Regions from separate parts of the Bacillus sp. GW823-FHT06B01 genome, predicted to be linked through region 1. Evidence: a T-box and tRNA genes for the amino acid it is inferred to sense, from the RefSeq annotation. Region 1 holds a T-box; the other holds one or more tRNA genes.
The links. A T-box is a leader RNA that pairs with one kind of tRNA and senses whether it is charged. The one in region 1 lies ahead of ileS2 (isoleucine--tRNA ligase), so its partner is inferred to be a tRNA-Ile.
Positions count from the first base shown of each region.

Region 2: it encodes a tRNA-Ile, which carries the amino acid that the T-box ahead of ileS2 (isoleucine--tRNA ligase) is inferred to sense. The anticodon was not compared.

Region 1 covers NZ_JBXAHR010000002.1:921,877-925,762, reverse strand. The annotation lists gene ileS2 (isoleucine--tRNA ligase) at 1-1,739, opposite strand, end outside; T-box leader at 1,811-2,035, opposite strand; gene divIVA (septum site-determining protein DivIVA) at 2,087-2,593, opposite strand; gene AC1Q8N_RS11975 (YlmH family RNA-binding protein) at 2,683-3,450, opposite strand; gene AC1Q8N_RS11970 (YggT family protein) at 3,466-3,729, opposite strand; gene AC1Q8N_RS11965 (cell division protein SepF) at 3,736-3,886, opposite strand, start outside.
Region 2 covers NZ_JBXAHR010000002.1:574,620-578,505, forward strand. The annotation lists gene AC1Q8N_RS09995 (hypothetical protein) at 1-267, opposite strand, end outside; gene AC1Q8N_RS10000 (DUF1189 domain-containing protein) at 342-1,100, opposite strand; tRNA gene AC1Q8N_RS10005 (tRNA-Ile) at 1,343-1,416, shown strand; gene sodA (superoxide dismutase [Mn]) at 1,638-2,249, shown strand; gene AC1Q8N_RS10015 (MFS transporter) at 2,365-3,642, shown strand; gene AC1Q8N_RS10020 (peptidoglycan D,D-transpeptidase FtsI family protein) at 3,752-3,886, shown strand, end outside.

The DNA.
Region 1 (3,886 bases):
ACGCCTTTATATGGAGCTTTACCTGTTACAGCAACTGCTGTTGATAATGAAGAGTTAAACCAACCACGATACTGGTCCGATCCTTCTAAATATAAATCAGCTGGACGTTGTAAGTCTTCGCGCTCTTCTAATACTGCTTGGTGAGAAGAACCTGAATCGAACCATACATCCATGATGTCTGTTTCTTTACGGAATTCACCATTTGGGCTACCTGTATGTGTAAATCCTTCTGGTAATAGATCTCTCGCTTCACGCTCAAACCATACGTTAGAACCGTGCTCACGGAATAAATCTGCTACATGGTTAATTGTTTCATCTGTAATAATTGGATCACCATTCTCTGCATAGAATACAGGGATTGGCACACCCCATGCACGCTGACGAGAAATACACCAGTCACCACGGTCACGAACCATATTATGAAGACGAGTTTCTCCCCATGCTGGTACCCATTTTGTTTCCGCAACAGCTTCCAATAATTCTTTACGGAACGCTTCAATAGATGCAAACCACTGTGCTGTCGCACGGAAAATAATTGGTTTTTTCGTTCTCCAATCATGTGGGTATGAATGCGTAATGAATGCTAGCTTCAGTAACGCGCCTACTTCTTCTAATTTTTCTGTAATTGGCTTGTTAGCTTTATCATAGAATAAGCCTTCAAATCCAGGTGCTTCATTTGTTAATACACCTTTATCATCAACTGGGCAAAGTACTTCTAATCCATACTTTTTACCAACAACGAAGTCATCTTCCCCGTGTCCTGGTGCTGTATGAACACAACCTGTACCTGCATCTGTTGTTACGTGATCTCCTAGCATAACTAATGAATCACGATCGTAGAATGGATGTTTTGCAACTGTATACTCAAGTTCGCTACCTTTTACCGTTTTCACAACTTCAGCATTTTCCCACTCTAACGTTTTTGCAACTGTCTCAAATAGTTCAGAAGCAATAATATATTTTTCATCATTTACTTTTACAATAGCGTATTCAAGTTCTGGGTGAACAGAAATACCTAAGTTTGCAGGTAACGTCCAAGGTGTTGTTGTCCAGATAATGAATTTCTCATCACCTTCTAATACGTTCTTTCCGTCTTTTACAGGGAATGCTACGTAAATAGATGCTGATTTTTTATCTTGGTATTCAATTTCAGCTTCTGCTAAAGCTGATTCACTCGTTGGAGACCAGTAAACTGGTTTCTGCCCTTTATAGATATAACCTTTTTTCGCCATATCACCGAACACTTTAATTTGTTGCGCTTCATAAGCCGGCTCTAAAGTAATATATGGGTTATCCCAATCTGCACGTACACCTAAACGCTTAAATTGTTCACGTTGACGTTCTACTTGTTCATATGCATACTCTGCACATAACTTACGGAACTCAGCAACTGTCATTTCTTTACGCTTTACACCTTTATTTGTTAAAGCTTGCTCAATTGGTAAACCGTGTGTATCCCAACCCGGTACATATGGTGCGCAGTAACCAGTCATTGATTTATAACGAACAATAAAGTCTTTTAACACTTTATTTAATGCATGTCCCATATGAATGTCACCATTCGCATATGGAGGTCCATCATGCAGTACAAATAAAGGACGACCTTTCGTATGTTCTTGTACCTTTTCATAAATATTCATTTCAGCCCACTGTTCTTGCATTGCAGGCTCACGTTTTGGTAAATTCCCACGCATTGGGAACTCTGTTTTTGGCATTAGTAATGTATTTTTGTACTCCATGCTCAATTCCTCCTTACATGTATAAAAGAAACACTTAAAAAACGGAATAAAAAAGAGACTTTCTCATCCCCAAAAGGGACGAGAAAGTCTCCCGCGGTACCACCCTAGTAGATCCTATACGTATGTATACAATCCTCTTTATATTCTTAACGCGAATATACGCCTACGCTTACTCTATTTGTTCAGCGCGGAACTCCAGGGTGATATTCCCATTATCTCCTTATCCTGAGCTTACACCATCCTCAGTTCGCTATATAAGGTATGAAAAAGGTACTTATCCCTATCTTCGTTTTTCTTAATAAATATGTTGTTTAAAATTATATGTAATAATGAGAAAAACGTCAAGCTTACACTGTTTCTTCTTTTTTCAACAGTTCATCTACTTCGTCTTCTAACTCAATTAGTTTATCCCAATCATCGTTGTTTAACATTTCAAGCTGTGTTTCTAATAACATACGGAAACGAGTGCGGAATACTTTCGCTTGTTTCTTTAGCTCTTCAATATCAAAGGCAACTTTTCTTGATTTTACTAACGCTTCGTTAATAATACGATCTGCATTCTTTTCAGCTTCACGTACGATTAATTTTGCTTCTTTTTGCGCATTACGTTTTACTTCTTCCGCTGCTTCTTGTGCAACGATGATAGATTTGTTTAACGTATCTTCAATATTAGAGAAATGATCTAACTTCCCTTCTAATTGCGCAACTTTTTCTTCTAAAGCTTTTTTCTCACGAATGACTAATTCATAATCTTTGATAATTTGATCAAGAAACTCATTTACTTGATCTTCATCATAGCCACGGAATCCGCGACCAAATTCTTTGTTATGAATATCTAATGGTGTTAACGGCACAACGCCACCTCCAAGTAGTTATCTAAATTTCCTATTTCAATTATATCTTTTCTTCGACAAAATAGGAGGATTTCCTTCTAAAAAACCAATCATTTTAGTATACCATACAAAATTCTCCATTTGTCGCGCTTTGTTCTACCTTCTACAGAAAACAATTTACTTCGTCCATATCCTCTCACTGAAAAAACATCTCCTGGATAACATTCATAAGAAGTTTGCTCCACTGTTTTCCAATTAACTTTTACTAAACCATTTTTTATGAAAGGTTGTACTTTTTGTCTGGATATATGTAACATTTCAGCTAACATAACATCTAAACGAAGTGAAGAAACCGTTCCAGATTTCTCTCCCCACGTTTCTTGCATCTGTAGAATTTTTTCTCCTTGTACTGGTGATAAGGAGACTTTCACTTTCCCTATAGATTGTAAGTTCATCTCAATATAAGATACAACTTCTTTCGCGACTACAATTTGGGCACGATCTTCTTGAAGCAAAATATCACCACATTTTTCTCTCGTTAAACCAAGAGACATAAATGTACCTAATATTTGCCTATGTTCTAGCGTATAAAACTTGGAAGGATAGTCAATTTCCAATACTTCTACTTGAAATTCCTCTTCATTCACTACTAGATAGTCCGGATAAATGAGTGCTCTCTTACGCTCTGCATGAGGCGTTGCACCATCAAACTGTACAGCAACATCCCCTTGTCCTATTACCATAGTGACAATTTGTTGTTGTCTTGGATCAAGGAAGTCTGTTAACTTCACTTGATGGTACTCCGCTGCTCGCTTCCACTCTAACACCTTATCCACAAAGACCTCTTCATCGGGTCTGAAATGTTCATAGATGCTCATGTATTTAACCTCTTACTATAAGAAATAGTTGAATATACTTATTAAACCATTCGTAGCAAGCTTTAACGTGAAAATCGCAACGAGTGGAGAGATATCAATCATACCAAGCGGCGGAATAAATCTGCGAAATGGTTCTAAATACGGTTCACAAATACGCGCAAGAATTTCTCCAAAAGTTGATTCCTTTGCACCAGGGAACCATGATAGAAGAATGTAAATAATAAGTGCCCACGAGTAGATCTCGATAGCAGTAATTAAAACGTTTAAAACTGTTACCATGGCGTATTACCACCTCTTTATATTTGTGTCTTCTTCTTCACCGAATAACTCTGAAATTGCACCAACAATATCTACATTTTCAGGGGTACACATAAATGTTTTCGGTCCTATTTTTTGAATGTCCCCGCCTATAGCGTATACAGTACCACTTAAAAAG
Region 2 (3,886 bases), 350 kb from region 1:
GGAAGGGATTTTTTTCTTATTAATTTGTTCGGTAATAGAAAGAACTGTCTCACCTGTTTTGACTTCGATTGTTTTATAAGTTACATCTGTTTCTTTTTCTGCTTTGTTCTCTTTCTTTTGTTTTGTATCTGTATTTTTTTGCTTTATCGTTTGGGCAGCGGTTGTTTTTTTATATGAACTTAACATCGGTAAAGTGCCGATTTTTATATCGTAATAAAATATATAACCAAGAACAAGCACGAATAAGAATATACCTAATCTTTTCATATTCTTCACTCCTTTGCTAGGAATATATGCTTGTCCAAAAAAAAAATGCCTATTTAGGCATTTTTTTTTCGTTCTTATTTTTCTTTCGGTTTTGGAACTTCTTTAATCGTTAAGTAAAGAACAATTAAAACAACTGCGATATAAATGAATGTTGAACCAGGTACAACAATTTTGAATAGATCCATAATCATAAAGAAGATTGTTGGGATTGTGTAGCTGTATGCAGTTAACGTCCATATTTGCTTATAAGATAATTTACGTTGACCACTCATAGCAGAACCTATAAACGCAAGTAAAGTAATTCCTAAGAAAGTAATAAACAATTGGAATAGGTACACTAACACTCCAATAACGGCTAGTAAAATTGGATAAATACTATCGAATACAGAAATGAAATCTTGCAAATCTTTCTTCTCAAGAGATGTCCCTAATAAATCATTATAGGAGTATGTTTGTGTTTGACCATTTCCTATAGAAACTACTTTATCTTTTAAAATAAATAAACCAGTTTTGTTTTGATATGTTTCTATATCTGTTGTATTGGGGTCAAATACGAAAAGAGCATCTCCCTCTTCCTTTAGAATAGGTTGTTCAATATCTGCTTTTAGTTCACCGTTTTCGATTTTAAAATCAGGTAAATCTTTTTCAATTGCTTGATTTACCATGCTGACACTATCTTGGATAAAGCTGCCGTAAAAGAATGTTCTTGGAATAGTAGTGATTAGACAAAGTAGCATAATATACAAAATGGTTTTTCCGATTTTTTGAAAACGGAATAGCGCCATATCTTTAGGCGAATATACGCTTTTTGCTAATTGGGTAAATATGGACATAGATTCACTTCCTTTATGTATGTATAAAATCATTGTAACGTAGGAATCTAGAGAATCTCAAGATATATTATATTTACATATAGTGGAGATAACTAAATTTCTTTTTATTAATTTTCTTCTTTTATATGAGAAAAATACAATTGACACTTTTCTTTGTCATATGGTAAATTTATCTTACATTTCTTAAAGGATATATCCGATAGGAATTCCTTTATTTGATATGTTGTTACATACATAATTGTGGACCCTTAGCTCAGCTGGTTAGAGCAGACGGCTCATAACCGTCCGGTCGTAGGTTCGAGTCCTACAGGGTCCATATCCATTTCGCATGTTTATTATGTCAGTGGGAAGCTTCCTTGTAGAAGGGAGCTTTTTTTACGGAATATATGAGCATTTTAATTGAAAAGAAGTGGGATTTTTGCTACGTTAATGATAGCAAGACAATGTGATTTATTTGTTTGCACCCTATGGCAATTAGGGTAGAATGAAGTTGTATGTCACTTAAGTGGCAATACATAAACTGGGAGGAATATAACAATGGCAAAACACGAATTACCAAATTTACCTTATGCGTATGATGCTTTAGAGCCTCACTTTGACAAAGAAACAATGAACATCCATCATACAAAACATCATAACACTTACATTACAAACTTAAACGCTGCTTTAGAAGGTCATGCAGAATTAGCTGACAAAAGCGTAGAAGAATTAGTTGCAAACTTAAACGAAGTACCAGAAGCAATCCGTACAGCAGTACGTAACAATGGTGGCGGACATGCTAACCATACATTCTTCTGGACAATCTTATCTCCAAACGGCGGCGGACAACCAGTAGGCGAACTTGCAACTGCAATTGAAGCGAAATTCGGTAGCTTCGATGCATTCAAAGAAGAATTCGCAAAAGCTGGCGCAACTCGTTTCGGTTCTGGTTGGGCTTGGTTAGTAGTAAACAATGGTGAGTTAGAAGTAACAAGCACGCCAAACCAAGATTCTCCTCTAACTGAAGGTAAAACTCCAGTTGTAGGTTTAGATGTTTGGGAACATGCTTACTACCTAAATTATCAAAACCGTCGTCCTGACTACATCGGTGCATTCTGGAACGTTGTAGATTGGAACGCTGCTGAAAAACGTTACCAAGAAGCAAAATAATTGTAATAACGATAGAAAAAGCTAGGAGAATGCTCCTAGCTTTTTCTATGCTTTCCTTTTACATAATTGGGCTTGTCTTTGGAAGACTAGAACATGAAGTAAAGGAGAGTTGTGTATGAAGTGGAAACATATAATTGGTGACGTTGAAGTGAATCGGGATTTAGTGTTGTTGCTCCTTATTGGAGGTTTATACACGCTCGCAATTTCTTTATCGAATACGTTTGTTAACATTTATTTATGGAAACAAACACAAAATTATGTGAATCTTGGCTTGTATAATTTGGCCAGCGTTGTATTGCAGCCTCTCACATTTCTTATAGGTGGGAAATTAGCGAAGCGTATTGATCGCTCAATCTTGTTACGAATAGGCGTAGGCACGTTAGCTATTTTTTTTATCGTTGTTTTAGTAGCGGGAAAAAGCGCTTCTCACTATATTTTATTAATGGGGGCTCTTTTAGGAGTCGGATATGGTTTTTACTGGCTCGCGTTTAACTTATTAACATTTGAGATTACAGAACCAGAAACAAGAGATTTCTTTAATGGGTTTCTTGGACTTCTTACATCCTTCTCTGGCATGATTGGACCGATAGCAGCTGGATACACAATTTCACGTATGGAAAAATGGAGTGGCTATACGGTCATATTCTTTCTTTCGTTAGTGTTATTTGCAATTGCTGTTATTTTAAGCTTTTTTGTATCTAAGAGAGAATGTGAAGGACGGTATGAAATTGTACAAGTATTGAAAGAGCGGCAGATTGATAAAAATTGGGGAAGAATTACACGTGCTCATTTTTTCCAAGGGTTGAGAGAGGGAACGTTTATTTTTGTGATTTCCGTGTACGTGTATTTAGCGACGGATAGTGAACTCGCCTTAGGAAAATATAGCTTAGTAAATTCTGCTGTATCATTTGTATGTTACTACTTAGTCACTCGTATGTTAAAGAAAGAGTGGCGGAAAAAAGCAATTTTACTTGGAGGCATTATTTTATATGCTGTCGTATTTTTAGTTATATTCAACGTTACATACGCAAAATTACTTATTTATGCAGCGTGTATTGCGGTTGCATACCCTATTTTGCTTGTTCCGTACGGGTCCATGACATACGATGTAATTGGCAGAGCGAAAAATGCGAGAGAGTGGCGTGTAGAGTATGTAGTTGTCCGAGAATTATGGTTAAATGCAGGAAGAATTTGCTCGATTTTAAGTTTTTTATGCGCTGTACTATTCTTTCCGCCCGAAAAAAGTTTACCTTACTTATTATGTATTTTAGGTGCAGGACATTTTCTTATTTATTTTGCAGTTAAAAATGTCAAATATGATGAGGGAAATGCAAGTAAAACAAGTGTTGTAACGCAAGCAAATGCGCAGAATCAAACAGAACCAGAAGGTTAACTTCTCGGTTGTTTTATGCTAGAATAGAAAAAGATGTAAGACAGCAGTGAGGACACCTGTATGAAGGTGTCCCTTTCACATTACATAGCTGTTGGTAGAGGAGGTTTGTATGAGCAAGAAGCAGAAACAACAAAAGAAAAAGACTCACGTTCCTTTTCGGTTAAACGTGCTGTTTTTCTGCGTGTTTTTAATGTTCTCCGCGGTTATTGTAAGGCTAGGATATGTACAAATTGTTCGCGGTGAG